Regions from separate parts of the Paenibacillus sp. LC231 genome, predicted to be linked through region 1. Evidence: predicted binding sites of a transcription regulator. Region 1 holds the regulator's gene; each other region holds the start of a gene.
What was found. The regulator Rex, encoded in region 1, represses fermentation and respiration genes when NADH is low (regulators of the CRP and FNR family bind a similar motif). The targets are predictions, from matches to a motif close to TTGTGAAATATTTCACAA.
Positions count from the first base shown of each region.

Region 2: a site for Rex is predicted at 2,333-2,350, ahead of AK95_RS14115 (L-lactate dehydrogenase). Genes of this name have one in related genera too.
Region 3: a site for Rex is predicted at 2,323-2,340, ahead of AK95_RS04565 (cytochrome ubiquinol oxidase subunit I). Genes of this name have one in related genera too.
Region 4: a site for Rex is predicted at 3,532-3,549, ahead of adhE (bifunctional acetaldehyde-CoA/alcohol dehydrogenase). Genes of this name have one in related genera too.

Region 1 covers NZ_JFOM01000005.1:253,255-261,299, reverse strand. The annotation lists gene panC (pantoate--beta-alanine ligase) at 1-573, shown strand, start outside; gene panD (aspartate 1-decarboxylase) at 566-949, shown strand; gene AK95_RS02760 (hypothetical protein) at 1,070-1,699, shown strand; gene dinG (ATP-dependent DNA helicase DinG) at 1,871-4,747, shown strand; gene AK95_RS02750 (redox-sensing transcriptional repressor Rex) at 4,810-5,475, shown strand; gene AK95_RS02745 (amidohydrolase) at 5,450-6,751, shown strand; gene AK95_RS02740 (cell wall elongation regulator TseB-like domain-containing protein) at 6,783-7,301, shown strand; gene AK95_RS02735 (hypothetical protein) at 7,565-8,045, shown strand, end outside.
Region 2 covers NZ_JFOM01000017.1:7,529-15,573, reverse strand. The annotation lists gene pdxR (MocR-like pyridoxine biosynthesis transcription factor PdxR) at 1-1,339, opposite strand, end outside; gene AK95_RS14120 (thioredoxin family protein) at 1,687-2,250, shown strand; gene AK95_RS14115 (L-lactate dehydrogenase) at 2,502-3,434, shown strand; gene AK95_RS14110 (LysE family transporter) at 3,521-4,108, opposite strand; gene AK95_RS14105 (helix-turn-helix domain-containing protein) at 4,227-4,781, shown strand; gene AK95_RS14100 (ABC transporter permease) at 4,838-5,614, opposite strand; gene AK95_RS14095 (ABC transporter ATP-binding protein) at 5,630-6,409, opposite strand; gene AK95_RS14090 (ABC transporter substrate-binding protein) at 6,423-7,376, opposite strand; gene AK95_RS14085 (aryl-sulfate sulfotransferase) at 7,429-8,045, opposite strand, start outside.
Region 3 covers NZ_JFOM01000008.1:109,167-117,211, forward strand. The annotation lists purine riboswitch at 1-74, shown strand, start outside; gene ade (adenine deaminase) at 332-2,134, shown strand; gene AK95_RS04565 (cytochrome ubiquinol oxidase subunit I) at 2,422-3,825, shown strand; gene cydB (cytochrome d ubiquinol oxidase subunit II) at 3,812-4,828, shown strand; gene AK95_RS04575 (ABC transporter ATP-binding protein/permease) at 4,828-6,708, shown strand; gene cydC (thiol reductant ABC exporter subunit CydC) at 6,705-8,045, shown strand, end outside.
Region 4 covers NZ_JFOM01000056.1:179,905-187,949, reverse strand. The annotation lists gene pflB (formate C-acetyltransferase) at 1-535, opposite strand, end outside; gene adhE (bifunctional acetaldehyde-CoA/alcohol dehydrogenase) at 854-3,463, opposite strand; gene AK95_RS31245 (Crp/Fnr family transcriptional regulator) at 3,735-4,460, shown strand; gene AK95_RS31240 (asparagine synthase) at 4,545-4,703, shown strand; gene AK95_RS31235 (formate/nitrite transporter family protein) at 4,944-5,741, opposite strand; gene nirD (nitrite reductase small subunit NirD) at 5,789-6,106, opposite strand; gene nirB (nitrite reductase large subunit NirB) at 6,202-8,045, opposite strand, start outside.

The sequences.
Region 1 (8,045 bases):
AAGATTGCCGTATCGGACATTACGTCATTGTTGTGCGGGGCCTCCCGTCCCGGGCATTTTGACGGTGTTACCACGGTTGTTAATAAATTGTTTAATATCGTAAAACCTGACTATGCTTTCTTCGGCATGAAGGATGCCCAGCAGGTGGCCGTGATTGAGCAAATGGTACAGGACCTGAACATGGACGTGACCATCGTGCCTTGTCCGATCATTCGCGAAGCTGACGGCCTTGCTCTAAGCTCGCGCAATGTGTATTTGAAGCCGGAAGAGCGGGAACAGGCACTTGTGCTGTCGGGCTCATTACGGACGGCTCAGGAGGCAATCCGGCAGGGACAAGCGACGACGGCAGGAGAGATCCGTGCGTTTCTTCGGGATTATATATCCCGGTCCCCGCTCGCAGACATTGATTATGCAGAATTGCTCACTTTCCCGGAACTTGTTCCTGTGGAAGATTCATATCGCATTGCGGATGAAGGCAGAACCGTCATTATGGCGCTGGCCGTACGATTTGGCCGTACCCGCCTCATTGACAATGCGTTACTTCAACCAAAAGTAGGGGGATCCCATGTTTAGAACAATGATGAAATCCAAAATCCACCGCGCGACGGTGACGGAAGCCAATCTGAACTATGTGGGCAGCATTACCATTGATGAGGATCTAATGGAGGCTGCAGATCTTCTGGAGAATGAAAAAGTTCAAATCGTGAACAATAACAATGGCGCCCGTTTGGAAACGTATGTGATCAAAGGCGAACGCGGCAGCGGCGTGATTTGCCTGAACGGGGCAGCTGCAAGGCTTGTACAGCCTGGCGACAACGTCATCATCATTTCTTACGCCATGATGTCCAAAGAGGAATACGACAATCACACCCCAACGGTCGTGATCGTTGACGAATTGAATAAGCCGGTAAACACGGAATACCGTGAGGTTCACGCCGCGGTTCTCTAAAGGTCTTCTAAGAACCAAAATGTGTCGGGACCTTAAAGGGATGAAAAGACCGTCTTCTACAGAAAATGAGTTCAGGTCGACGCACTGATCTCATTTTTCCGCTAAGGGTGGGATGCAGCTATGTTTCAACATGTATTCGCTGAAATGAACAACATGTTAGATGAAATTGTGAAGCATTACCCTTCTGCTCAAGGTCCCCAAAAACAGGCGCTGGTACAAAACTGGAACATGCTCAAAAGCATGAGCGAGGGCATTATCGAGGAATGGCTCCATTTTGAAGAGAAGATGGCCATCTTCCGCGAGAGTGCCGCCTCACCTCCGGTTTTTCCACCGACCGAAGCGCCTGAATTGCAGCTTGATGCATTTATTCGCGGTCAAGGTTATTACAAGTTGTTGATGTTCCAGCCGGCCATACAGCAGTTTGAGGCGGCCGCCACCGTATTTCCGGAAAGCCTTCTGATCAAGCTGTATATTGCGATGTCCCATCTTTATTTGGGGCAAACCATACCAGCATCCGATGTGTTGGTGTCCATCCTGCCCCTGGCAGACAACAAGAAGATGCGGGCGATGATATACAATGCGCTTGGATGCATCGAGGTGTTGAATGGACAGCAAGGGAAGGCCGAGGAGCATTTCGCACTGGCGATTCACAGCGACCCGACGCTTCCTGACCCCATTATCAATCTGGAGGTCTGCAAGCAGAATCGCGGTGAGCTCCAGTACGGCAGCCAATTGATCTCTTTGCTGTAAAAAATCAAGCTAAAACAAGAAGCGATGTCAGAGCTCATCCTTGAGACTTTGGTATCGCTTTTTGCCGTATGGAGCTTACGGAGGAGTGCGGGGATTTTTTACCCGGAATGTTCAAAACCCGCAACTTCTGGTATGCTGTTAATTAGTCTGGAGGAAAGGGATTTTATCGAAATGAAATTTGCCGTATTGGATTTTGAAACCACGGGCAACCAGTCAGCAGATGAGATCATTCAGGTTGGACTGGCCATCATCGAAGAGGATCGAAGCATCTCCCGCGTATACGGCACCTATGTCAATCCCGGGATTCCGATCCCTCCTTTTATTACCGGTTTGACCGGCATTTCCGACCGTGATGTAGCGGATGCTCCGTCATTGGAAGAAATGATGATGGAACTCGTGCCCATGCTCGACGATGTTGTATTGGTTGGGCATAATGTCGCTTTTGATTTTAACTTTTTGCAAAATGCACTCGATCGCTGCGGCTATTTACCGTTCAGCGGCCGAATTCTAGATACGATGCACTTCTTAAAAATATGTTTTCCCTCGCTGCCTTCTTATCAGCTTGGGATGGTGTCCTCTCATTTCGGCCTGGAGCATGACCGTCCGCATCAGGCGGACAGCGATGCACTTGCCACAGCCTATGCGCTGCTGAAATGCCTGGAGGAGATCGATGAGCTTCCACTGCTTACCGTGCAGCGGTTAAGCGACCTGTTTGCCGACGAGGACAGCGACTTGGCCTGGTTCTTTGACGGCATCCGTGCCGACAGGGAACTCCAGGCAGTACAAGCCGGAGACACCCATACGTACTATCGTCAATTCGCCCTGGCTGTTGACGATTGGAACGATATAACGCCTGCCAGGGATGAGACGGCGCCTAATCCCTTGGCTGATGTAAGCTTTGAGCAATACATGAATGATGTCCGTGAACGTCTAAAGGAAACGCTGCCTCATTACGAGAGCAGGGATGCCCAGGACATGATGTTCCAGGAAGTGATGCAGGCACTCGATAACAATAAACATCTATTGATCGAAGCCGGCACGGGAACAGGCAAATCCCTCGGGTATTTGCTGCCGTCGATTTATCAAAGCGTGAAGCAGGAACAGAAGGTTATGGTGAGCACGCATACGATCAACCTTCAAGAACAGCTGCGTGACCGGGATATTCCCCTGCTCACCCAGGTTGTTCCTTTTCCTTTTAAAGCGGCTATTTTCAAGGGAAGAGGCCATTATTTGTGTTTGAGAAAATTTGAACATAAAATAAATAGAAGAGATTTTCATACCCCGAAGGAAGATGTGATCACCGCGGCGCAGATGCTGGTCTGGCTGACCCAGACGGAGAACGGGGATGATGAGGAGCTGAACCTTGGCGGTCGCGGAGGGGATTTCTGGGAGACCATTTCCAGTGATTCGGATTCCTGCCTGGGCCGTGCCTGCCCATGGTTCCGCAAATGTTATTATCACAGGGCCAAACATGAAGCGGGCATCGCGGATGTTGTCATTACGAACCATTCGAAGCTGTTCACCGACGTGAAAGCGAATCACCAGCTGCTTCCTAGTTATGACCGTCTCGTCATCGATGAAGCGCATCATCTGGAGGACGTCGCCGGCAAGCACCTTGGCTTGCAGATGAAATATTTTTCGGTTGTCCACACGTTGACCCGTATGTACAAAGACAGCCGCAGCGGTCAGCTTCCGGCTCTTCGCCAGCTGCTGCAAGCGTCATCCCATGAGAAGGCTGCCGAGTGGTCTTCCGTCATCGACCGGATTTATCCGGATCTGATCACCGTCAAAGAGAATTGGGACCGGCTCAGCGATCAATTGTTCGGACTGCTTCCGGAGCGCGGAGACGCGACTCCGGGGGATGCCGGTCAATTCTCGCTTCGCTTATCGCCTCTGAAGAAGCCGAAGGATTGGAATTCGCTGGCCGAGCTGGAGCATCAAATTCATCTGACGCTGGGCGATGTCGTTCGCAAGGGTGATAAGCTGATTGCCGAAATGAAGGAAGATCTGGACGACTACAGCGCGGACAGTCTGTTAACAGACCTATCGGGTCTGTTTAAGGACCTGGCGGCACACCGCGAGGACCTGAGGACCTTCATGTCGCTGAACGATGAGGGTACGGTATACTGGATGGAGGCGAACGGCAACTTCCGCGGCAAATCGCTGCAGCTTTATGCGGTGCCCGTCGATGTCAGCACCCACTTAAAGGAATTGTTTTTTGACAAAAAACAAAGCGTGATCCTGACATCGGCGACCTTGTCGGTGGACAAATCGTTTCAGTTCATGATCGAGAATTTGGGTCTTCAGGAAGCGGCAGATAACGGCAACCTGAACACGGTCCTGCTGCCGTCCCCGTTTAATTACAGGGAGCAGGCTCTCCTTGTTGTGCCGCGCGATTTTCCGAGCGTGAAGGGCTCGGTCGGGGATGCACTCTTTGTGAATACACTTGTGCAATCATTGGCTGATACGGCCATCGCAACGCATGGTCGCATGCTTGTCCTGTTCACCTCGTACCGCATGCTGCGTCAGGTGCATGAGCCCTTGAAGGAGGCGCTGGGATCCAGCGATATTACGGTACTGGGACAAGGGATGGACGGAACCAGCCGTACCAAGTTAATCCGGAGATTCCAGGATAGCAGCGCTTCGGTTCTGCTGGGCACCAGCTCCTTCTGGGAAGGAGTAGATATACCCGGTGAGGCGCTCACCTGCCTCGCCATCGTACGGCTGCCGTTCCAACCGCCGAATCACCCTCTGGTCGAAGCCAAGAGCGAGCTTCTGCAGCAGCAGAAGAAGAACCCGTTTATGAAGCTTTCGGTTCCGCAAGCGGTCATTCGCTTCAAACAGGGATTTGGCCGACTGGTACGGACCGCGCAGGATAAGGGGATTGTCATCGTCTACGATACTCGGGTCATTGAATCCTATTACGGGAAGTATTTCTTATATTCCTTGCCTGGACCGAAGATGGAGCACATGCCGACAGAGGGGATCGTTCCCCGAATTTCGGAATGGCTGCAGGAAGAGGCAGGCATAGAGAACCAAGCTGAATAAAGTGAAACCATGAACGAGCACAAACAAATGTAGTTATTAACCTATTATTAGGGGGAGCATGCATGAAATCGGAAAAAATTTCGGAAGCCGTGGTCCGCAGATTACCTGTATACTTGCGCTATTTGAATGAGCTTCAGAAAAGGGAGGTCTCCACGGTTTCCTCCCAGGAACTGGGGCAGAAACTGGACCTCAATCCTGCTCAAATTCGTAAGGACCTAGCGTATTTCGGTGATTTTGGACGGAAAGGGATCGGATATGACGTATCTTATCTGATCGAGAAAATTCGCCAGATTCTAAAGCTGGACCAGAAGATCAATGTCGCATTGATTGGGGCCGGTAATCTTGGACATGCATTATCGAATTACAATGCATTTCTGAAGGACAATATGAAGATTGTGGCGGTTTTCGATTCGTATTCTCCCAAAGTTGGTATGAAAATTAACAATTTGGTCGTACAGCCGATGGAGGAGCTGGAGAAGACGGTTCATGAGTACGGCATTCGTATCGGGATTATCACCGTTCCGGATTTTGAGGCGCAGAATGTAGCGAATCAACTTATCGCGGCAGGCATCGAGGCTATCCTGAATTTTGCACCGACCATCCTGAAAGCTCCAGCCCATATCCGGATTCATACGGCAGATTTTACTACGGATTTGCAGAGTTTGGCCTATTATTTGGATAACGGCAAGGAGGATGCAGCACATGACGACAACGAAGTGGATGATTAAAAACGGAACGTTTGCAGTACTAGAGGAAGGCAGATCCGTGTTACGCGGATATATGGTCGTTGAGAACGACCGGATCACCTACCTGGGTGAAGAAGAGCCGACTGTCCAAGAGGGAACAGAAATCATCGACGGAACCCAACTGTTTTTCCTGCCTGGATTGGTGAACACGCACGGACATGCGGCCATGTCGCTTCTTCGCGGGTATGGCGACGATCTGGCACTACAGGTATGGCTTCAGGAAAAAATGTGGCCGATGGAAGCCAGATTCACGGCCGACGATGTATACTGGGGAACCTCACTCTCCGTGCTGGAGATGATCAAAGGCGGAACCACGACATTTGTGGATATGTATGATCATATGGATCAGGTTGCAAAGGTAGTGGAGGACTCAGGCATGCGCGGCGTTCTGACACGCGGTGTCATCGGATTATGTCCGCCTGAGGTGCAGCAGCAGAAGCTGGATGAGGCGGTTGCATTCGCGAAATACTGGCATGGTCAGGCTGACGGTAGGATTACGACGATGATCTCACCGCATGCACCCTATACGTGCCCGCCGGATTTCATCGAAAAATTCGTGCAAGCATCACATGATTTGAATTTGCCTTTGCATACGCATATGTCCGAAACGGAAACGGAAGTAGCTCAAAATGTAAATGACTACGGACTTCGCCCTGTTGCCCATCTAGAGAAGCTTGGCATGTTCTCCCGTCCAACGCTGCTTGCGCATGCCGTCCATCTAACCGATGAAGAAATCGAAATTCTGGCCAAACATCAAGTTATGGTTTCGCATAATCCAGGCAGCAATTTGAAGCTTGCCAGCGGCATCGCTCGCGTGCCTGCACTGCTGAAAGCCGGGGTCACCGTGTCTTTGGGTACTGATGGACCTGCCAGCAATAATAATCTGGATATGTTTGAAGAGATGCGGCTGGCCGCACTGATCCATAAAGGAGTAAGCGGGGATCCAACCGCAATTCCAGCATCCGAAGCGCTTCGGATGGGTACAGAATATGGAGCCAAGTCAGCCTTCCTTACGGATATTGGTACGCTTGCGGTAGGTATGAAGGCAGATATGATCGCACTGAACACGGATCAGGCGCACTTCCTTCCGAAGACGGATTACATTTCTCATGCTATCTACTCCGCCAGTGCGAAGGATGTTGAGCATGTATGGGTTGACGGCAAGCAGGTAGTGAAGAATGGCGCGAGTCTTACTCTCGATGAGGAACGTATCCGCCGGGAAGCGCAGCGTGCCTTTGAGCGTCTTACAACCCTCTAGGGAATAATCAAGGGGAGCGAGGAAGACGGATTTGAAGAAAAAAACGAAGTGGATATTGCTGAGTGTATCCGGCGTGCTGCTGTTACTGCTTGGTTTACAGCTCTATTATTCATATGTGATGAAAGATGCTTGGAATGAAGAAAGAATGGCAATTGCTGCCGCCAAACAACATGGCCAATTGGTTACGTCCGGGAAGACCTATAAATCGGTGTGGGGCGAGGACAATAACTACTGGGTGATAAGCGGGAAGGATCAGGACAATCAAGACCGTATGGTATGGGTGAAATTTACGGATGACAACGTACCTGTTGCAGGTGCCGAGGCTGTCCAATCCGTTTTGCTGAATACGGGGTTGTCTGAAGACCAGATGCGGGATCAGATTTATAACGAATTGCCTGGCGTAGAAATTAAGCGGCTGCTGCCTGGAATGTATGAGGGCGAGTATGCTTGGCAGCTGCAGTATGAACACAACGGTCAGCGCGGTTATCGGTTTTATCGTTTTCAAGACGGTAACACCATCGGTAATGACATTATTCTTCCAAATCAATAAATAAGAAGGAGAGAGGGGCCCTTTAATATTCGCGGGTTCCTCTCTTATTTCTCTATAATTGTAAGCGTATTCAGAAATAATATGGAAAAACTGTTCTAAATATTTTCACAGACATGCATGAAAAAGTATATAAGATGTGATATACTCATACTTGTACAAAATGAGCATATAAACTACATGCATCCCTATATATCGTTGTTATATGTATTATTGTGTTGCAGCATGATAGACAAAATTTCATACAGAAATGAAGGAGGAACTTCATGAAACTACGCATTGTACCTATCGTGCTGACTGTCGTGATCTCAGCATCGGTTCTCTTTGGCGGATGGTTTCTGTATCGGCAGATGGCTTTGCAAAATCCGCTGGCCAATGTTGTGTCACAATATGACGGCGTGAAGGATTCACATATAGATATTAAACAGAATACCGTTACTTTGAATCTTGATTTGGCTCCGGATACAAATTTGCAAGGCCTGGTCCAGCATATTAAGAAGGAAGGCAAGTCTGTGATTGGCAATCGGGAATTGAAAATCCAGGTGGAGGACCATTCCTCGGAAGCACTGGATCAATGGTGGGAGAAGGCGATGCTGTCAGTCGCTGAAGCGATGGATAATAAGCAGTATACCGATATTCAATCATCGCTCGAGCAGCTTGCTGCCCAGTCTCCGAATTTGAAAGCTAAAGCAACGATTGATGACACCAACGTCTATGTCAGCTTGTCAGACGGCAAGTCTGGTAAAT
Region 2 (8,045 bases), on a different contig from region 1:
GGAACTGGTTTGCATCTTGCTGGTGGTTCATCCACATTTTTCGCAGGTCGTACACGATAACCCCGACGTTCGCCGCCCTCTGAATCAATTCCTCCGAGGACACTTCTTTTTTGACGATCAGCTGAATGTGGAGGCCTGAATTCTGACCCGTAATTTCAACAAACCTGCCAAGATAAGCCTCTATCAACTCAATCAACTGATGATGTCTCTTCCTGTACAGATTACGCACTTTACGAATATGACGGTACCAATGCCCCTGTTCAAAAAACGCGGTCATTGCCCACTGTTCCACGCGTGAAGGGGCAAAGAATACTTCCTGACGTTTGTGGGATATGTGATTCAGCAGCGCCGGTGGCAGAACGAGATAGTTCATACGCAGTGTCGGAGTCAGCACTTTCGAGAACGTGCCGGCGTATATGACCCGCCCGTTATGATCTAACCCTTGCAGGGAAGGAATCGGTTTTCCCTGGTAACGAAACTCACCGTCATAATCGTCCTCGATAATGTATGCATTTCTGGTATTGGCCCACTCCAGTAATCGTTCCCGCTCCGGATAAGGCATGATGCTTCCCGTCGGGAATTGGTGAGATGGCGTTACATATACGAGCTGTGCGTGGCTGCTCTCCAGCTGGTCAAGCGAGATTCCCTTATCACTAAGCGTAATCGGAAGTAAATCACAGCCATTCAAGTGAAATTGATCTCGTACCAAGCTGTAACCCGGCTCCTCAACCGCAATATGCTTAAGTTCTGGAAGTACTCTCGTAAGTAGCCCCATGCTATAGGCCGTGCCGGCGCCGATCACAATTTGATCAGGTGTTGAAATAACCCCTCTGGAATTTCGCAGATATTCCGAAACCACGGTGCGAAGCCCGTATTCGCCCTGCGGATCCCCATACATTCCCATTTCACTCACGTGCTGTTCCAGCGCTTCCTTGAGCATTTTATTCCAGGTTCGTACCGGAAAAGACGCTTGATCTAATCGAGTGGGATTAAAGTCAATAACGCCTTGATCTTGATTCAAGTGCCCGTTGGAATGCATAACTGACATCGTTGTTATAGAGGGGGTCTGCTGTTGATGATGGTGAGATAGTTCCTTGTATGGATTTATGACATATAGCCCCGACCTCGGTTTGCTGATCACATACCCTTCTGACGTTAACATTTGATAAGCCGTCTCGATCGGCGTTTTGCTTACATTGAGCTGAAGCTGGAGGGCACGAACGGAAGGCAATCGTTGTCCGTCGGGAATGTCCCCATTACGGATACCCTCACGAATTTGCAGATATAACTGCTGGTATAATGGGAACTCGCTTTGCTCCGGTAGAAGAATATCAAACAAGTGGGACCACCTCAGGCATTATATTAATAAAATTTACTGTCGTAATGGTAGGTATGTTTAATGAATTATACATGAAACTCAGCCCATGTAGCGCATCCTATTTCACGAATCGCTTCATTCGGTAACACAACCTTCAGTATATCTGACTTTCATAAACAGATAAAAACTGACCATTTCTGTATGGTCAGTTTTGTCTTAAGCTAACGTTAAATTGGATGTATCTCAATATGAATCTATTACGTTATGAAAGGACGTATGATCCTATGTCTCATCCCCTCCATCTCCAACAAAAGATCGGCCAGGGTTTAACGCCTCTCCAATTCATGGAGAATATGAAGATTCGGGAAATGAAATTGAGCAGAATCCCAAATACGAAGGAACTATTCAGACAAGTATATGATCGCTTCCAGTGGGAGAACAAAGAGACCGAGCGATTCTTCACTTCTGAGCGAAACCCATTCAACCATCTGCACTGCCTGATTCTCTGTACGGATTGGTGCCCGGATGTCATATGGAATGTGCCTGTCCTATTTAAAATATTGGAATATAGCCGAATTCCGTCCGACGTGCTCATCATGGAAGATCATATGGAAACAATGGACCTATTTCTAACGGATGGCGGACGCGCACAGCCGATTGCTGTCTTCCTCCATGCAAGCCATGCAAGCACAGGAGAAGTACTCGGAACTTGGGGCGCTCGTCCGGCGTATATCCAGAACGTTATGGATGAGTTCAAGAGGAACCACCCCGATAAACAAGCTGCATCCTATCAAGAGCAACTGGACCAAACGTACATGAAGATCGGAGAGCTCTACCATGAGGGTAATGAATATCAGAGGGTCATGATTCAGGAAATAAGGCAACTGCTTGCTTCGTTTATACCTGATAGAATTACCGATAATAACCTGTGACCGCGTTTGGCATAAGCGTGATCCCCTCCCCTGATGAAGGTGTATGGTTTCTGACAGTGTCAAAGTTAAAAATGAACACACAGGATGAAATATATCACAATCCCGCTGCTTAAATCTTCCTGAATATGTTATCATTACTATCGATGAAGCCTTAGGGATTCACTGTTCCGGCAGCCTTTAATAAGGGTAATTCATCAGAAGTATACCATTCACCAAATTTCATTAACTCAGTACAAGGGAGCGAAACACTTATGACAAAAAATGAAGCTCAGCGTCCGTCCCGCGTGGTGATCATCGGTACAGGAGCTGTGGGAGCAACGACTGCGTACACCTTATTCTTACGCGAAAGAGTATCTGAACTGGTATTAATCGATGCGAACCATGACAAAGCGCTTGGTGAAGCCTTGGATATGAATCACGGCCTCCCCTTTGCCGGAGGCGTCAAGCTGTGGGCTGGAGATTACAGCGATTGCAAGGATGCAGACATCATTGTCATTGCCGCAGGCTCCAACCAAAGACCCGGCGAGACGCGAATTGACTTATTGAAGCGAAATACGGCAATATTTGACGATATTATCCAAAACATCGTGAAATACAATGACCACGGTATCATTCTTGTGGCTACGAATCCGGTGGATATTCTCTCTTACGTCACGTTGAAGAAGAGCGGCTTCCCGGTCAATCGCGTGATCGGCTCCGGCACCTTGCTGGATAGCGCCCGTTTCCGGTATTTGATTGGTCAAAACAAAGGCATTAATCCGCGCAGCATTCACGCCCATATCGTCGGGGAACACGGTGATTCCGAATTGCCGCTTTGGAGCATTGCCAACATCGCGGGGATCGGAATCGATCTGACTGACGGTGAAAAAGAAGACATTTTCGACCGCACCAAGAATGCGGCTTATGAAATCATTAACGCCAAGGGTTCCACCTCCTATGCAATCGCGTTGGCGCTCGATCGGATCATCGTCTCCATTTTGCAAAACGAAGGTTCCGTTCTCAATGTATCCACGCTGCTCACGGACTACCACGGTGTGTCTGATGTATACTTAGGCGTGCCTTGTGTGGTTGATCGTACAGGCGTTCGGGAAATTCTGAATCTCGAGTTTAATGACGAGGAACTAACCCAATTTCATGCATCTGCTAACAAACTGAAAGAGCAGATCTCCAACATTTTCGAATAAAACAAAGCAGGGCTTTCCGGATGTGTGATTCGGGAAGCCTTGTTCTTTTGGCTGAGGAGCGATGACATTACGATGTAGCTAGCCAATCAGTTCGTGGCATAAATAGAAAAGGCGCTGTAAAGCAGAAGCAATCCCATTAATATATTAAACGGGCGCTCATATCGGGATAACAGATGCTGGAACAGCGAACCGAATAACGCCCAGGTCATGTTGGCACAAATGCCGACAATCGTGAGCAATAACGAGTAGGATATCAACTGCGCATGGGAAGTAGAGATCGGCATAACGAAGGTTGATACGGCTGTTATCCCGTATAAAATAACCTTCGGATTCATGAACTGGAAGATGAACCCGAAATAAAAGGTATTGAATCCACGAGCCTTATCATCTGCATGAGAGGGCTTGCTCTGCATGATTTTTATGGCAAGATAGATCAGATACACGCATCCGATGATATTCATAACAAACCTGATCTTCGGGATGAATGGATATAATACCAGATTGAAATAGCTGGACAACAGCATAATGACCAAGCATCCAGCTGCTACCCCTCCGATAAAGCGCATCGTTTTCTTAAATCCGTGGCTCCGTGCATTCGTCATCGAAATGATGTTGTTGGGTCCGGGCGTAAATGACGCGACAATCGCATAGGTAAGCAGCGAAACGATGAACACGCGCTCCCTCCTTTCGCGTATGTTATAGTAGTAATAATTGTACGTTATAGCGTCTGTACGTTATGATTATACAATATGTATGTTATAACGCACAATCCAAAAAAGGCGGTGTTTGATGTTGAAGCCGATTCATTTAGTATTGGCGAATAATATGAAGCTGCTAAGGGAGCAAAGGAAGCTAAGCCTGGATAAAGTCGCGGAGATGACCGGAATCAGCAAAACGATGCTGGGCCAGATCGAACGAGGAGAATCGAGTCCCTCTATTACAACCGTCTGGAAAATCGCGAACGGGTTAAAGCTTTCTTTTACGTCTTTGATTAATGAGCCTCAATCCGAAACGGTCGTGGTATCCCAAGAAGAGGTGCAAGCGCTGGTGGAGGATCACGGAAAAGTTCGAATTTATCCTTATTTCCCTTTTGAGGAAGGGCGGCGCTTTGAAATGTATTCGTTAGAAATGGACTGTGGCGGTTATTTAAGTGCAGAGGCTCACATTGAGGGGACGGAAGAGTTTATTACTGTTTTCGAAGGAGAGCTCACCATTCGTGTCGAAAACGAGGAATATACGGTGACTCCTGGTAAATCCATTCGATTTAAGGCCGATAAACCGCATGTTTACCATAACTCCGGCGCCTCCATGAACCGATTAAGTATGGTGATCCATTATTCCAAATGAAAAAGCCGCAGCCCCTTCATAAGAGGGAGCTGCGGCTTCGTATAATAGTACTACGTTCATCTACGGAGTGAGTTCGTACTGACTACCCCGTAACGGGACAACCACTTGCGCCCCAGCAGACCTACGGCACGGTCCGTTATGAACCCCATCAATCCCAGACAAATCAAACCGACAAAAATCCAATCCGTACGGAAGAACAAACGTGAATTCCAGATCAGATACCCCACGCCTTCATTCGAAGCAATCATCTCTGCCCCGATAATCGCCATGAACGAGGTTCCCATGGCAAGCCGGATGCCGGTGAACATAAATGGGATCGTTGCAGGAATGATGACATGCTGCACAATCTGCCACTCGGATGCCCCCATGCTGCGGGCAGAGCGAATCTTATCCTCTTCTACGGATAACACACCCGTCAACGTATTTATTACCACAATAAAGAAGGTTGCATACAGAATAAGCATAACTTTCGATGTTTCCCCGATGCCGAACCAGACCAGAAACAAGGTGATGAAGGCAATCGGCGGAATGAACCGGATGAAATTGAGGAACGGTTCGGCGAAAGCGCGGATCGGCCCCACCTTCCCGATGATGAGTCCGGCCGGAATTGCAATCAGACTGCCAAGGGTCCAGCCGAGCAGCACCCGGTATGAACTGATCCCGATATACTGAATCAGGGTGCCGTCCATCAACAATTCATATCCGCCCTTGGCGGTATAGATAGGACCTGGCAGAATTTCGGGCCCATACGCAAGGGAAAGCAAATGCCAGACGGCAAGACCAGCAATCCACACCAAGATATGAAGCGACCATTTCTTAATTTTCTTGCTCATGGGTTCCCTTCCTCTCTACTCGTCAAAATGCGATTGAATTTGGTTATACAGCGCATGGAAAGCCGGATCAGATATATCTCTCGGATAGGCGAGAGGCACCTCGTAGATATCCGTTATTTTTGAGGACGGACCCGCTGACATGATGCCGATACGTCCTCCGAGTAGAAGAGCTTCCTGAATATCGTGCGTCACGAAGATGACGGTTTTATCCGTGTCCTGCCATATGCGTACCAACTCTCTTTGCATCGTCCGTCTTGTCATCGCATCCAATGCGCCGAAAGGTTCATCCATGAGCAAAATCGCTGGATCATTGGACAATACCCTTGCCAGCTGTACCCGTTGTTTCATACCGCCTGACAGTTCGCGTGGATATTTGCTCTCATGCCCCGCAAGACCCACTATCGTAATAAACTGACTGGATATGTCCTTTCGCTTTGCTGAAGGTATTCGCTTCATCCGAAGTCCAAATTCCACATTTTCTCTTACGGTCAGCCATGGGAACAAGGAGGAGTCCGCTTGCTGAAATACGACGGCGCGATCCTGGCCCGGACGGTCCACCTCCTTCTCGCCTACTCTCACCTGACCCGAAGTCTTGGATACAAAGCCGGCGATCAGACCAAGCAGCGTCGACTTGCCGCACCCGCTTGGACCCAACAGAACAAAGAACTCGCCGCCTTTTACCGCCAAGTTGACGTCCTGGATAATATAGTGCAAGTCACCTGCCGAGGTTTGCTGTGCGTAACTTTTATTCAACTGTTCAATATGGATTTCATTCTGCCTTGACGCTGCTCTCATCGTCTACATCTCCTCACTTCAGTTCAAGGACTCGATCCGGAAATGCTTCCCTCACCAAATCCAGATTCAGTTTTTCGTTCAGCTCGAAATCCTTTTCGATGATGCCGTTATCCACCATATATTCCTTCTGTCCCTGTAATCCTTCGTAGGCTTTTTCCGTAAAACCAAGATTCCATGGATTCTTCGGCAGATCCTTTAGCGTCGCTTCTCTCGGCTGCTTGACTTCTTCATACATCAAGTCCGCCGTTTCCTCCGGATGCGCCTGGGCATAAGCTGACGCCTCATCCAGCGCTTTCAGCAGCGCTACGAAACCTTTCTTGTTGCCGTTGAGCAATTCATTCGAAGCGATCAATCCGGTACCAAGCCTTACGGGTGTCTTGGACATATCCGACATTTCTTTGGCTTCGGTAAGCGCACCGAACTTCTCGTTCAGCACTGCTCCATATACCCAGGCGGCGTCAATGTCGCCTTTTTTGAGAGCTACATACGCCTCGTCGAAACCTCCCTGTCCGATCAGTTCCACATCCGAGAGCGCAACTCCGTTTTCGGCCAAATACACATCCCATAGATAGGGGATGAAAGTGCCTCTCGAGAAACTTAACCTCTTCCCCTTGAGATCCGCAGCGCTTCCAATCTCTTTACGAACGAACAGCTTCCATTCGCTCGCACTTAAATCCGTTGCCGTTCCTGATGAAGCAAAGATGGAGTAATCGCCTTTGCTGACAGCGTTCAGGAGCGGGAAGTCTGCTCCGAACGCAACGTCTACCTGTTTAATGAATAAGGAGTTCACGCCTTCAGCCGGCGTAGCGAAGTTTACCAATTCGGCATCAATTCCGTGTTTGTCGAAGAAACCCTTGCTCTTTGCTACACGAAACACGGTATTGGTTGAAATGTCTGCGATTTTCAGTTTGAGCCGATTCCCCTGCTGCTCACCCGAAGCATTGCCGCACCCGCTTAGCATACTCATGATAAGAATTACCGACAGCAGCCGAAAACTCCATTGCTTCAAAGATTGATTTCTACTCATCCCGATCCCTCTCTTTATGCACGACTTCATCCGTTCTGGCCACGCAAAGCGCTCCCTCACCGTATGAGATTGTACCTTCGACTTCCACGCTTGTAACGGCACCTCTCGGCGCGGCGCCCGGCAGACGGTAATCGGCAACATCCAGCGGGGCAATCTCCGTCTCAACGGGCAATTCAAGCTGAGGAACCCATTCATATGGAACCCGGTATGCGCGATAGACCATGTTGGAGTTGCGGCTGTTCTTATAAGGCGAAATATATTCCCACACCAGCTCGAAATCTCGTGTCACTTCGAATATTCGCCCGTCAGCCCCTTCGGTAATCAGGGTGTTGCCATTGGGAAGCCGCTGTGCCGAGCTGATATACGGGCTGTAAAAGCGGTAAGAGTCAAGCGGAGCCTGGAATCCGGCTTCCGTCGGCGTATATTGCCATTCAATCTCTAAAGTAACGGGGTTGATTTCCAGGATGCGCGAATGGTCACGCCGAGCTATTTTCAAACCATCCGCCGCTTCCGGATTCGGCTTTCCGTAACCGCCCCAGCCCCCATTATCAAAGATCAAAATGTTACCCTCGCCCGGAAGGCCCTGCGGTATGAGATGTGCATGATGCT
Region 3 (8,045 bases), on a different contig from region 1:
GCCGGGGAATAGGGCCCAGGCGTTTCTACCAGGTTACCGTAAATGACTTGACTACATGAAGGTTGAGAATCCGCTCCCCAAGCCCGGCTTTGCATAAACATCGAAGCCGGGCTGCAAGATCGCCTGAAATGGGATCTAAGCACGTTTTAACGGATGGGGTGATGTGCAGACTATTAGCAATGCATGGCTGCCGCGTGTGACTTCTCTTCCTCAATGGATATAGTTGCAGGCAACCCGGGCAGATACGCTGTCCGGGTTGTTTGGCGTGTTATACAGCGGATCGATTTTGTATTCTTACCGTTCATTTAAAAAAGGGGAGCGTGCAATCATCATGAGTTCAATCCAGAGACAGAAACGATACGAGGTCAGCCGGCAGTTGGGGAAGGTTGCCTTAGGACAGGAGCCCGCCGACCTGGTCATCAAGAGCGGCACGCTGGTAAATGTGTTTACAGGCGAGCTTCAGGAGCGAGTGGACGTGGCCATGGCCTCCGGACGCATTGCTTATATCGGCAACGCGGATCACACGATCGGGGAGGGGACTCGGGTTATTGAAGCGAATGGCCGATATATCTCGCCGGGCCTGCTTGACGGTCATATGCATGTGGAGAGCACAATGCTCACCGTGACCGAGTTTGCCAAGGCGGCTATCGTTAGCGGAACGACCGGGGTTTATATGGATCCCCATGAGATTGCCAACGTATTCGGCATGGAGGGCGTGCGCTGGATGCATGAGGAAGGGCAGCAGCTGCCGATGAAGGTGTTCACCACCGTTCCTTCGTGTGTGCCGTCAACCTTCGATCTGGAGGATGCCGGGGCGCAGCTGGGCGTAGCCGACATTGAGGAAGGGCTGACATGGCCCGGTGTTGCCGGGCTTGGCGAAGTGATGAATTTCCCGGGCGTCGTGTATGGCGATCCGACCATGAGCGGGGAGATCGAAGCGACGCTGCGTGCAGGCAAGACGGTGACCGGGCATTTTCCGGCAGAGGATGACCGGATGCTGCAGGCATATATGGCAACAGGCGTAAGCTCCGACCATGAGACGGTAACCCGGGAGCAGGCTTTGGAGAAGGTTCGCCTCGGCATGCATCTGATGATCCGCGAGGGTTCGGCATGGCAGGATGTGAAGGAAGTGGTTAAGGTCATAACGGAAGATAAGGTGCGTACAGACAATATTTCTCTGGTTACGGATGATGTGTATCCGCAGACGCTGCTGAGACTCGGACATATGAACCATGTGGTCCGCCGCGCCATGGAAGAGGGCGTGGACCCGGTTACGGCGATCCAGCTGGGAACGATCAACGTCGCTCGTTATTTCGGGATGGACATGGAGCTTGGCAGCATTTCACCTGGCAAAACGGCGGATATTTTGCTGATTGATGATCTGTTGAGCATGGTGCCTTCGGTCGTGATCACGGATGGCGAAGTGGTTGCAGAGAACGGCCGACTCGTGAAGGCGTTCCCGGTATATCAATACCCGGAAAAAGCCTTTAACTCGGTTCGGCTGCAGCGTTCGCTTACTGCGGATGACTTTCTGCTGCGCAGCAAATTCGATGCAACTCGCACGGAAGTGAACGTGGTGCGCGTCATCGAGAACAGCGCCCGTACCGCTAAAATGACAGCGGTGCTCTCCGTGGAGCAAGGCCTGATCCAGCCAGACCTGGATCAGGACGTGGTTCAGCTGGCATGCATTGAACGCCACGGCACGACGGGACAAATCTCGCTCGGTTTTGCGAGCGGCTTCGGACTGAAGTCCGGCGCAGTTGCGTCCACGGTGGCGCACGACAGCCACAATCTACTGGTGATGGGCACGAATGCCGAAGATATGGCACTCGCGGCGAATGAGTTGGCGGCGTGCGGTGGCGGCATGATCGTAGTACGGGATGGCAAGGTGCTGGCGAAGGTGGCGATGCCGATTGCGGGTTTGCTGGCGGATCGTCCGGTTGAGATCGTAGCGGAGGAAGTTGCTGCCTTGGAGGAGGCTTGGAAGGACCTCGGATGCCACATTCATGCTCCGTTCATGACTTTCTCGCTCATTGCGCTGCCGGTGATTCCGGAAATTCGCATTACCAACCGCGGGATCGCGGACGTAACCGAATTCAAGCTCATCGAAACCGAGATTGGCGCGGTTCAATAAGGGCGCAGATATACCGAAGCAGGTTGGCCTGATGGCGAACCTGCTTTTTTGTAGTGTAAATACAGGGTTTTAAAATGCGAGCAGAGACAGCGAACCGTTCCATATTCCTCGATGAGCACAAAATCGCAGTTCACTTAGTGATTTTCGTCACAAATTTATAACTTTTTGCCCCGGTTTCTATCCTGATATTGTGATGTTTATCACAATCCTTTAGGGCATGGTCTGCGACAATACAAAAAGAATCAAATTTGAAGTGATCACGTGAGCTAAAGGAAGGGGTATCTGATATGGATCCGGTTATGCTGGCGCGAATTCAATTCGCATCGACAACCATTTTTCACTTTATTTTCGTACCGTTGTCCATCGGATTGGCGTTTCTGATTGCCATCATGGAGACGATGTATGTTGTTAAAGGTCAGGAAGTCTACAAGAAAATGGCCAAGTTCTGGGGAAAGCTGTTCCTGATTAACTTTGCGGTCGGGGTTGTGACAGGGATTCTGCAGGAATTCCAGTTCGGCATGAACTGGTCGGATTACTCAAGGTTTGTCGGCGACGTATTTGGCGCACCGCTTGCCATTGAAGCGTTGCTGGCGTTTTTCCTCGAGTCGACTTTTATCGGACTGTGGATATTCGGTTGGGACCGTTTATCGAAGAAGGTCCATCTGCTCAGTATCTGGCTGGTATCGTTTGGGACCCTGATGTCCGCATTCTGGATTCTGGCAGCGAATTCGTTCATGCAGCGACCCGTCGGATTCGAGATGAATAATGGGCGGGCGGAGATGAATGATTTCTTTGCACTGATTACAAACGGTCAGCTGTTGGTGGAGTTCCCGCACACGATCTTCGGGGCACTGGCAACCGGGGCGTTCCTCGTTGCAGGTGTGAGTGCCTACAAGCTGATGAAGAAGCAGGATTTGGATTTCTTTAAGAAATCATTTCACATCGCCATCGTGATTGGCCTCATTACCTCTATTCTGGTTGCGGTATTCGGTCACCAGCAGGCGCAGTATCTGGTGGATACGCAGCCGATGAAGATGGCCGCTGCGGAGAGCCTGTGGGAAACGAGCGATGATCCTGCGCCTTGGACGGTCATTGCGGCCATCGATCCGGATAAGCAGGAGAACACGATGGAGTTTAAAATCCCGTATTTGCTCAGCTTTTTGTCCTACAGCAAGTTTTCCGGTGAAGTCATCGGGATGAAGGAGCTGCAGGCGCAGTACGAACAGCAATATGGTCCCGGAGATTATATCCCTCCCGTGCGCACAACATTCTGGAGCTTCCGGATTATGGTGGCCGCCGGCAGCGTCATGATTCTGCTGGGACTGTACGGAGCGTGGCTGATGCTGCGCAAAAAGGTCGAGAAGGCCGGCAAGTGGTTCCTCAGACTGATGCTGCTGGGCATTTCGCTGCCGTTCATCGCCAATACGTCGGGATGGATCATGACGGAGATCGGACGCCAGCCTTGGACGGTATTCGGACTGATTACCACGGAGAACAGTGTTTCACCGAACGTCAGCGCAGGCTCTATCCTGTTCTCGCTGATCATGTTTACTGCCATTTATGCGGTGCTGGCAGCCGTTATGGCGTATCTATTTATCAAAGTCATTAAGAAAGGACCGTATGCGGCGGAGGAAGAGGACCACCACGCAAGCGATCCGTTTAATAAGGAGGGCTACAATGCTGTCTCTTAACGAACTGTGGTTTGTGCTCGTTGCCGTCTTGTTTATCGGCTTCTTCTTCTTGGAGGGCTTCGACTTCGGGGTCGGGATGTCCACGCAGCTGCTGGCCAAAAATGATACCCAGCGCCGGGTGCTGATCAACTCGATCGGCCCGTTCTGGGACGCCAACGAGGTCTGGCTGCTGACGGCGGGCGGCGCCATGTTCGCCGCCTTCCCGAACTGGTATGCGACGCTGTTCAGCGGCTTCTACATTCCGCTTGTCTTTCTTCTGCTGGCCTTGATCGGACGCGGGGTGGCCTTTGAATTCCGCGGCAAGGTGGGCGATGTTCGCTGGAAACGGGTGTGGGACGGTGCGATCTTCACCGGCAGCGTGCTTCCGCCATTCCTGCTCGGCGTTGTCTTTGCCTGCCTGATTCAGGGGCTCCCCATTAACGAGAAGATGCAGCTGCATGCCGGATTGTTTGATGTTGTGAATGGCTATACTGTGGTTGGCGGACTGACGATGGTGATGCTCTGCCTGCTGCATGGCTTGATGTTTACAACACTGCGCACGATGGGGGATCTTCAGGAACGGGCGCGCCGTATGGCCCGGAGACTCCTGCTTCCCGTAGCGGCCCTGTTCGTGGCATTCGGGGTGATGACGTATTTCATGACCGATATCTTCGAGAAGCGTGGCGTGGTGTTAACCGTGCTGCTGGTGCTGGCTTTGCTCGCGTTCCTGCTGGGCGGATATTTCATGAACATCAAGCGGGACGGCTGGGCTTTCGGGATGACCGGGGCGGTTATCGCCCTGCTGGTAACGTCCGTGTTCGTGGGCTTGTTCCCGCGCGTGATGGTCAGTTCCATCAACGCTGCATTTGACTTGACCATTTATAATGCGGCCTCCGGACCGTATTCCCTCAAGATCATGACGATTGTGGCCGTATCGCTGCTGCCGTTTGTTTTGGGCTATCAAATTTGGAGTTACTTCGTTTTCCACAAACGGGTACATGAGAAGGAGCATTTGGAGTACTGATGGGAAAAGATCTGCTGGGATACAAAGGCGCCAAGACGGTATTCTTCCTTGTCGCCGTATGTACCCTGGCACAGAGCATGGCCATCCTTCTGCAAGCCAAATGGCTGGCGGGAGCCGTATCCGCCCTGTTTGCGGGATCAACGCTGCAGGAGCAGGGGGAGACCATTGCCTTGTTCCTGCTTGCATTTCTGGCACGCCACGGCATCTCGGCTGTGCAGCAAGGAATCGCACAGCGCTTTGCCGAGGAGACGGGCACGAGACTGAGGAAGCAGCTGCTGGATGAGCTGTTTCGGAATGGACCGTCCTTTGTCCGGTCGGAAGGAACGGGCAATGTGGTTACGCTTGTGCTGGAGGGCATCGGCAAGTTCCGCAAATACGCGGAGCTGACCATACCGCGGATGATGGGGGCGGGCATTACCCCGGCTCTGGTATGGCTGTACGTGTTCATGACGGACCGGATATCGGGCATTATTCTGCTGGTGACCATGCCGATCCTGATCGTATTCCTCATCCTCGTGGGGCTTGCCGCGAGAAAGCAGACCGAGCGGCAGCTGGATTCCTACCGAATGCTGTCCAATCATTTTGTAGATTCGCTTAGAGGTCTCACTACCCTGAAGTTTCTGGGACAGAGCCGCAAGCACAGTGAGAGCATACAGCAGGTCAGCGAGGGATATCGTGCAGCTACCATGCGGACCCTGCGCGTGGCGTTTCTGTCGTCCTTCGCACTGGATTTCTTTACGATGCTGTCCGTGGCATCTGTTGCAGTAAACCTGGGCTTGCGCCTCATTAACGGCAGCCTGGAGCTGCTGCCCGCGCTGCTCATCCTGATCCTGGCACCGGAGTATTTCCTGCCGGTGCGCATGGTCGGGGCGGACTTTCATGCCACGCTGGACGGCAAGCAGGCAGGGGAAGCGATGCAATCCATGATTCGGGAGGCCCGAAAGGGGCATTTGGGTGGAATCCCGGGTTCTGTTGCTGCGGAGGGTTCGGTCAATGGAGCGGGTCCATTCGGGCCAACTGGAGCGCTTGAAACCCTGGCGGCAGGAACGATGGAACGGACCTCAACGGGCTTAACATTTAAAATTCAAAATAATTTCTCTAATTCCAGCCGCAGACCGCAGCCGCCATTCCAATGGGATCACCACAGCGTGCTGGAGCTGTCCGGAATCGGCCTCAGGCACGAAGAGTTGGGGCCGGCTTCCTTGGAGGATGTCAGCTTCCGGATACCGGGTCAACGCAAGATCGGCATCGTCGGGGAGAGCGGGGCCGGCAAATCCACGCTCATCGAGCTATTGGGTGGATTCATGGCGCCTACATCCGGCGTGATGGAGCTAAACGGCGTGAAGCTGGAGGACTGGAACCGGCGGGCGTGGCGGACCGAGGTCACCTATATGCCGCAGCAGCCGTATTTATTCGGTGCTAGCCTGGCGGATAATGTTCGCTTTTATGCGCCGGAGGCGACCACAGCGCAAGTCGAGGCAGCGGTAGAAGCGGCGGGTCTGTCGGATCTGGTGAAGAGCTTGCCTGGCGGACTCGCAGAGATGATCGGCGGCGGCGGGCGCACTTTAAGCGGCGGTCAGGCACAGCGTGTAGCCTTGGCCAGAGCGCTGCTCGGGGGCCGGCGGGTTCTGCTGCTGGATGAGCCGACGGCCCATTTGGATATCGAGACGGAATACGAGCTGAAGGAGAGGATGCTTTCCCTTTTTCAAGATAAGTGGGTATTCTTCGCGACGCACAGACTGCACTGGATGCAGGATATGGATTACATCATCGTTCTGCATCAGGGGCGGGTGGCGGAAACGGGAACCCATGATGAGCTTATCGCTCGGCAAGGCGTCTATTATGGGTTGATTACATCGCAGATGGAGGGAGTACAATGAAGCAGGAATCGTGGTTTCGGCCTTACGTAACGGCAAACTTCTGGCGCTTTCTGCTGATTGTGATGCTTGGCGTGCTCACGATCCTGTTCGCCGGGATGCTGATGTTCACATCCGGGTATTTGATCTCCAAGTCCGCCCTAAGACCGGAAAATATCCTGATGGTATACGTGCCGACCGTAGGGGTTCGGACCTTCGGCATCGGACGCGCGGTCATCCATTACGTGGAGCGCCTGGTGGGGCATGACACGATTCTTCGCATCCTGTCCCAGATGCGCCTGCGGCTGTACCGCATTCTGGAACCGCAAGCCCTCCGTTTATCCTCCCGGTACCGCACCGGGGATCTGCTGGGCGTGCTCTCCGATGATATCGAGTATTTGCAGGACGTCTATATTCGTACGGTCTTTCCATCGATTGTTGCGCTTGTGCTATACGCCGGGGTCATTCTGGCCGTCGGCCTGTTTGATCCGGCATTTGCTCTTCTGCTCGCGCTGTATGCAGCCGTGCTGATTCTGGTACTGCCGCTCGTTTCCCTGCTGCTCACCAAGCGGAAGAACCGGGAAATGAAGCAGGCCCGAAGCAACCTCTACCAGAAGCTGACCGACGCGGTACTGGGCATTCATGAATGGTATGTCAGCGGCCGGCAGACGGAATTCCTGACCGGATATGAGGCGGATGAAGCGGAGGTCGACCGGACCGATCGCTCTCTCAAGCGCTGGTCGCGTCTTCGGGCTTTTATCGGCCAATGCGTGGTTGCCGTGACGGTGGTATCGATGGTGTATTGGTCAGGAAGGCAGTATGCGGACGGCTCGATCGATGTTACGCTGATCGCGGCTTGCGTTCTGGTTGTGTTCCCGTTAATGGACGCATTCCTGCCGGTATCCGAAGCCGTGGAGCGGATTCCGCAGTACGGCCAATCGGTCGCAAGGCTTCAGGCGATAGAAAGCGCCGAAACATCTGAAGGGAAACGGAATCGGGGTCAACAGCTCAATAAGGGAGAGATCGAATCTGTCATAAGCAGCGGTGTCCATGTGAAGGCGGATGGCGTCAGCTTCCGTTATGATCAGGCGGCAGGCGGCAAATCCGGGCTGGAACGATCCGGTATGAATGGGGAAGGGGCTACGTTAACGGATGTATCCCTGGATATTCCTCCTGGGGCCAAGGTGGCCATTATAGGGCGTTCAGGTGCAGGCAAATCCACCCTGCTGCAGCTGATTCAGGGTGTGCTGGCACCCTCAGGGGGCAGCCTGACTTTAGGCGGAGTGGATTCCGTGCGGTTTGGCGACGAGATATCTTCCGTTATTTCGGTGTTGAACCAGAGTCCGCATTTGTTCGATACG
Region 4 (8,045 bases), on a different contig from region 1:
CACCGATGATACGTCCACGGCCGTAAGCATCGGGAAGACCCGTAATAATCCCGGCCTTGCGCGCTGCTCTCATCTCAGGAGTATAGGCATCAAACACGCCTTGGTTATGCGTTTTGCGTATACCGTTGAAGATGTCCACAACCGCCTGCGGCATTTCAAAGCCGTATGCGTTGCACGCATCAATCATCATCCGGATCCCGCCGAAAGGCTGGATCGAGCGTTTGAACGGCTCATCGGTCTGAACGCCGACAATCTGTTCTTTATCCTTGTCCAAATAGCCAGGTTGATGGGAGGTGATGGTTGATGGTGTATGGACATCCACATCCAGAACCCCGCCGTTCTCCCGTTCCTTCTTGGTTAAATCCGATACGATATCCCACAGTGCTTTGGTGTTATCCGTGGGTCCCGCCAAAAATTCATCAGTGCCATAATAGGGAGTAACGTTCTCTGCAATAAAATCATTAACGTCAATTCGCTTGGTCCATTTACCTGATTTAAAACCTTTCCAGCCTGCTTCTTTTTCAATCACCGACATATTGAATCCCTCCTAGATTTGCTGGGGCTTGCAAGGACAGGCGGGGCCACACCTTGATCTGTCTCAGATCTTTAATGTGATTATTTTCACGATCAATGGTGCCACTACCCCGCCTTGTGCCTTCAAGCTTCTATATCAAAGATCTGAGATTCAGCTTCCATCTACACCTTTATTGTAGTCCTGTTGATCTCCTGCATCTGTGATAATAATCACAAACTCATCTTTTCCCGTGATTTTTATCACTCTGAACCTGGTCTTGCATACCTTGTCTGAAAATCTATTTGGATCTTCACGATCGGCGTTTAGAGTCTATCTAGTCTAGAACCGGCCGTAAAATGCGTTGCGGTAAACTTCTGCGAGCTCCGTCACCAGCGGCAGCTTCGGATTGCTCGTTGTACACTGGTCTTCAAAAGCCCGGTCCGCCAAATGCTCAACATTTTTCTCGAAATCTTTAGGGTCGATGCCAAGCTGCTGGAACGACTCCTCGATCCCGAGCTTGCTGTTCAGCTCCCGGATTGCGCCAATCAGACTGTTCACGCCCTCTTCCGTCGTTCTTGCCGGCAGTCCGAGAATCCGTGCGATTTCAGCATATCTCTCATCAGCCACAAAGTGGGTGTATTTCGGCCATGCAGCGAATTTCGTTGGCTTCTTCGCGTTGTAACGAATGACGTGAGGCATCAGGATCGCATTGGTGCGTCCGTGCGCCGTATGATACTGACCGCCCCACTTATGCGCAAGACTGTGGTTGATGCCAAGGAACGCATTCGCAAAAGCCATGCCGGCAAGCGTCGAAGCATTATGCATTTTTTCGCGGGCGAGTTTGTCGCCGGTAAGCGCCGACTGCTCAAGATACTGGAACACCAGCTGTATGGCCTTGATGGCAAGCCCATCCGTATAATCGCTGGCCATCACCGATACGTAGGCTTCAATCGCATGTGTCAGAACGTCCATGCCGGTATCGGCTACCGCCGTTTTAGGCAGCGTGTATACGAATTCCGGATCGATAATCGCCACATCCGGTGTCAGCTCATAGTCAGCCAGCGGATACTTGGTATTCCCCAGCCCTTTGTCCGTGATGACGGCAAACGAAGTTACTTCAGAGCCCGTTCCCGACGTTGTTGGAATGGCAACGAACTTCGCTTTCCGTCCAAGCTTCGGATATTTATAGACCCGCTTGCGGATATCCATGAATTTTTGCTTCAGATTGTTAAAATCCGTATCCGGATATTCATAGAACAGCCACATGGCTTTCGCTGCATCCATTGGCGATCCGCCGCCGAGGGCGATGATGCAGTCCGGCTGGAATCTTGCAAGCATCTCCGTTCCGCGTTCTACGGTCGTTGTCGAAGGATCCGGCTCAACCTCCGAGAAGACTTCGATGGCTACCGGCACTCTGCGCTGACGCAGATAGTGCTCTACCCGCTCCACATAACCCAGCTTCACCATCATGGGGTCGGTAACGATAGCGACACGGGTGATTTCCGGCATTTTCGCAAGATACTGCGTCGAGCCTTTTTCAAAGTAAATTTTGTCCGGCACTTTAAACCACTGCATATTCACGGTTCTGCGGTTCACCCTTTTCACGTTGATTAAATTGACTGCCGTCACGTTCGACGAAGTGGAATTACGTCCATACGAACCGCAGCCCAGCGTCAGCGATGGCAGATTCGTGTTGTAGATATCGCCGATACCGCCTTGCGAAGAGGGTTGATTCACCAGGATACGGCAGGTTTTCATCCGATCTGAGAATTTCATGATGATGTCCTCATTGTGCGAGTGGATTACCGACGAGTGGCCCATGCCGCCAAAAGCAACCATCTCCTCAGCGCGCGTTATGCCCTCTTCCGCATCTTTCACTTTATAGCAGGCCAGCACCGGGCTAAGCTTCTCGGCAGACAACGGATAGGCAGGTCCGACTCCCTCCAGCTCGGCGACCAGGATCTTGGTGCTTTCCGGTACCTCGAAACCGCAAGCCTCTGCTATCTTAGCTGCCGGCTGTCCGACGATAGTAGGATTTACCGCACATTTATCCGATACCATCGCATGCGCAGTCAGTTTCGCCAGCTCTTCCTTGTTGACAAAATAACAGCCGCTGGCAATCATTTTTTTCTTCACTGTATGATATATAGGCTCCTCGATAATGACAGCCTGCTCGGAAGCGCAGATCATGCCGTTATCAAAGGTTTTGGACAAAATCAAATCGTTCACTGCCTGATCCAAATCCGCGCTCTTCTCAATAAAGCAAGGCACGTTTCCTGGTCCTACGCCCAGGGCAGGCTTGCCGCAGCTGTATGCCGCTTTGACCATCGCCGAACCGCCTGTAGCCAGAATGCAGGCAACGTCAGGATGATTCATCAGTGCATTGGTTTTATCCATGGAAGGAGCTTCGATCCACTGGATGCAATCGGCAGGAGCACCTTGCTTCACGGCAGCATCCCGCAGTATCCGTGCGGCTTCCTTGCTGCAGGCCTGCGCGGATGGATGGAATCCGAAGATGATCGGGTTTCTTGTTTTAATGGAGATCAGTGCCTTGAATATCGTCGTGGAGGTCGGATTGGTTACCGGTGTTATCCCCATGATAATCCCGATCGGTTCTGCTATTTTTTGAAAGCTGTCATAGGCGTTGTCTTCAATGATACCCACGGTTTTGTCGTATTTAATGCTGTTGTGGATATACTCCGTGGCAAACAGGTTTTTGATGATCTTGTCTTCGTACACGCCGCGTCCCGTTTCCTCAACCGCCATTTTCGCCAGCTGCATGTGCTTCTCAAGGCCTACCATGGCCATGGCCTGTACAATCCCGTCGACTTGCTCCTGATTCAATTCCATAAACTTTTCTTTGGCCCGATTCGCCTTGTCAATCAGCCCCTGAATGTACTCCGACGCTGTTTGTCCTTTTACTTCCACCGTTCCTTTGCTCACAGCCATATCTCTCATCCTCCCATGATTCATGTTTCTTTCTACGCTTTGATCGTAACACAGCTGTTTCTATTTTCACGTGAATTATTTCACAATATAAGTATTTATCTTTTCTGTGTGATTTACACCTGTCTTCCCCTCCTTTCAAGTGAAAGAGATCACAAAGTTTGAAAATTCGCCACGATTTCCCTCTTAATCTCCCCCAAAAGTGAATGTTTTCACGTTATAATGTATTTAAAGATTAAACAGATCAAATTTTAGGATGTTAGGGGATACCAACATGAATACTGTAGACCATGTAATGGAAATCGAAAACTTAGGGAACACGCAGTGCTTCTCGGAGCAAAACCGCAACCGTCTGCTGGTCAGCATGAAGGAAAGGGTACTCCCTGAAGGATCCCATTTGTTCTGGGAAGGCGATTTCGCCGACAAGCTGTACTACGTTAAACAAGGAAGAATCAAATTAACCAAATCGACCGATGAAGGCAAAGAGTTGATTCTATATATGTACCATCCGGGAGACATAGTCGGGCAAGCCGATCCATTCTTCAGCAACAATCACAGTTTCTCGGCAGAGGTGCTTGAGGATAGTGTTGTCGGTGTCATCGAGCACAAGGATCTGGAGCTGCTGATCTGTCAGCACTGCGACTTCGCCATTGATTTTATGAAGTGGATGGGCATTCACCACCGCATCACCCAGACCAAATTCCGGGATCTCATGATGTACGGCAAGCCCGGCGCTTTAACATCGACACTCATCCGGCTGAGCAATACCTACGGGCAGCATCAAGCGGATAATACTATTCTCATCAACAAGAAGATTACCCACACCGATCTATCGAACATGATTGGGGCAACCCGCGAAAGCGTAAACCGGATGCTGAGCGACCTGCGCAAAAAAAATGCTATCGAATATGCCGGCGGGATGATTGTCATTAAAGATCTTCCGATGCTGCAGGAAATCTGCCATTGCGAGCTGTGTCCGAACGAAATCTGCCGGATTTAATCGGCCTCCCTTCTGTGCATAATATAGAGTCATCTGCTTACAATAACCTTGTCTTTCAAAACCAAAATAAAGGGAGTGCCCAGCATGCGTGAAGGTTTGATTCCTGCTGTTCTTGGAACTGTGGTTTCTGCTTCGGGTGCCGCTCTGCTTGGCAGCAAGTATAAACTTGCCGCAACCGGTATTCTCGGCTTCGGACTGGCTCATATTGTGCTCGGTGCGATTGACCTGGTGGAACATCGGTAAGGATTGGAAGACAAGATTCATATAGCTGTCCTGTTCAGTCATTGAACTGAAGGGACGGCTTTTTATGTATAAGGCCCGACGGGATCCCTCTTTTTTTTGTTAGGAGACGTTCCGTGGAGATCCCTCACTTTAACTAGACAAATGAAAGAAGCGGTCAACCGTTTGGTCGACCGCTTCTTTTCGGCTGTATATCAAGTGAGTAAACCCACTTTATGAGCAGCCCCTTTTCTATGATGCCTACTATGCAACCTTCTTTTGCTTGCTCCCTTTTCCCGACGAGATAAACCAATACGCCATCCCCACAAACAATCCGCCGCCAAGAATGTTCCCCAGCGTGACCGGCACCATGTTGCTGATCCATCCGCCGATGGAAATGGTCTCGGGATGCCCCGGCAAAATCGTCGCGAGTGTCAGAAGTGTCATATTGGCTACGCTATGCTCGTACCCTGTCGCAATGAAGGCAAACAGACACCACCATATTAAGATCAGCTTGGTCGTTTCGCCTTTGGCCCGAATCCCCATCCACAAGGCCAGACAGACAAGCCAGTTACACAAGATGCCTCGGAAGAACAGCTCCATAAACGGATCATTCATTTTCTTGGCGGCAGCCGTGAAGATGAGATGGTCCGGCGGCAGGCCTTTGAACAGGCCGGAAGCATACACCAGATAGCTGAGCAGAATCGCTCCGGCCAGATTGCCGATAAACACGAGCACCCAGTTTTTCAGCGTATCCCCCATCGTCGTTCGACCCGATAATGTGCTTATCGTAAAAAACATATGATTCCCGGTAAACAGCTCTGATCCTGCGAACACCACCAACGTGAGCGCGATCCCGAATGCCGCTCCCATGACGAGGGATTGGAAGGGCGAACCGGCAGCTGCGAGCGGCGCCCCCAGCTTAAAGATCAATACAATTCCAATGCCGACATACGCGCCGGCCAGCATAGCCGATACCATATAGCGCAGCAGATTATGATTCATCTGCTCCTTTTTCCCGACGGCGGCATTAACAACGGCTTCCACATCCGTTTTAAACATGGGATATCACCCCTTGATTTCGTCTGTTTACTATGCGATAGCTGGCCTTAAACAGCCACCTCAACCTTCCCGTCCACGGCGCGAATCGGGTATACACGAACCTGGCCTTGATCCGGAGCCTGTACGAGGCCGGTTGAAAGCTCGATCTTCCAATCGTATAACGGATCGTAGATGTAGTGCCCGGATACGATGGCTTCCGAGAGCGGCCCTCCTTTGGGATGCGGGCTTTGATTGTCCAGCGCAAACCATTGATGATCCGAAGTCCGGAAGACGGCAATCTCCCGGTCTCCGAGATGGACCACCCTTCCGAGCTGTGACAGAAAATCATTTTCGTTCCCTACCGTAATAAATCTTTCGGTTTCCATAACATGCAGCCTCCACTTCTCTTGTCTATTCCGATCCATACTGCGACAAACTCTCTGTGCTCAGGCGGCAAGAGGGGAGTAGGTTCCTCCCTCTTCTATTTGCTGATCACTGGTCTTGCATCCTCGAATAACGTATAACGCAGCTTCTCGTCGTTCAGCACTTTCTTCCAAGGATCCTCAACTTGCTGCAGGGCAAGCTCGATTCTCTCCACCAGTTCCTTACGCTGCTTCGGATCGTCCAGGATAACGGCTCGGATTTGTTCCAGTCCCAAGCGTTCTACCCACTCCGAGGTTCTCTCCAAGTACTTACCGGTTTCACGGTAATACTGCATCAGGGCTCCGCAGATTTCGACCAGCTCTTCATCCGTTTTCACTTTGCAGAACGAATCCGCCAGACGTGCCTTCGTGCCGCCGTTGCCTCCAACGAATATTTCCCATCCACCGTCATTGCCAACGATCCCGATATCTTTCGTGCACGACTCGGCACAGTTTCGCGGACATCCGTTGACCGCCATTTTAAATTTCGCCGGAAAATCCAGTCTTTCGAATTTCTCCTCGAGGAATGCTCCCATGCCCATCGAATCCTGCGTACCGAAACGGCAGAATTGGGATCCTACACAGGTCTTCACGGTCCGCAGCGATTTGGCATATGCATAACCCGACGGCATATCGAGCTCTTCCCAGACGCTCGGCAAGTCTTCCTTCTTAACACCGATGAGGTCCAGACGCTGTCCGCCGGTAACCTTGACAACCTTCACATTATATTTAAGCGATACATCCGCGATTTTCTTCAAATCCTCCGGCGTGGTAACGCCGCCGTACATTCTTGGGACTACCGTATATGTGCCGTCTTTCTGAATGTTGGCGTTCATCCGTTCGTTAACAAAACGGGATTCCCTCTCCTCCTGATGGGTTACCGGGTTCAGCATGGCCAGATAATAATGAATGGCCGGGCGGCATTTCGAGCAGCCTTCCGGGTTACTGAAGTTCAGAACATGCATGACTTCCTTCGTTGTGGTAAGTCCCTTCGCACGGATTTCCGCGACGATTTCATCCCGATCGAGTGTCGTGCATGGGCATATGCCTTGTTTGCCTGCGGCCTTAAAGCCATCGCCCAATACGCTCTGGAGTATTTGCTCCACGACAGGTTTGCAGCCGCCGCACGAGCGGGTAGCACCTGTGCAAGCTTTGATCTCATCCACTGTCGTATGACCTTGAAGAGTAATGGCATCCACGATGGCTTTTTTGGTTACGCCGTTGCAGCCGCATACGATCTCATCGTCGGGCATCTTTTCCAGCGAAAATGCCTTGCCGCCTCCTGTCCCTGCACGATCCGTGCCCATGATCGAATCATATATCTCATCCGTCATGGCTGTCTTTTTCCGAATCATGGATTGAAGGCTTGCCGAATCGCTCACATCTCCGAACAATATCGCCCCGACAATGATATTGTCGCGGATTAATATTTTCTTATAAGTCTTGCGCCAATCATCTTTCGCGGTGATCACCGCGTGTTCGGCTTGCTCCATGAACTCTCCGGCAGAGAATACATCAACACCGCTGATTTTCAGCTTCGTCGATACAATGCTTCCCTCGTAAGGCTGGCCTTCCACGCCGCACAGATGCTTCGCCAGTACCTGTCCCTGTTCGAACAACGGCGCAACCAGGCCGTAGCAAACGCCCCGATGCTCGCAGCATTCGCCAACCGCATACACATCCGGCCAGGAAGTTTGAAGATAATCATTAACTACGATTCCCCGGTTCACTTCGATTCCGCTCGCTTGGGCGATTCCCGTATTCGCTCTGATGCCCACTGCCATGACCACCAGGTCGGCTTCAAGCTCATCCCCATCCTTGAACCGGAGTCCCTTGACTCTGGTATCTCCCAATATTTCGGTTGTTTGTTTGCCTAGTAAGAAGTTGATACCCTGCTGTTCAA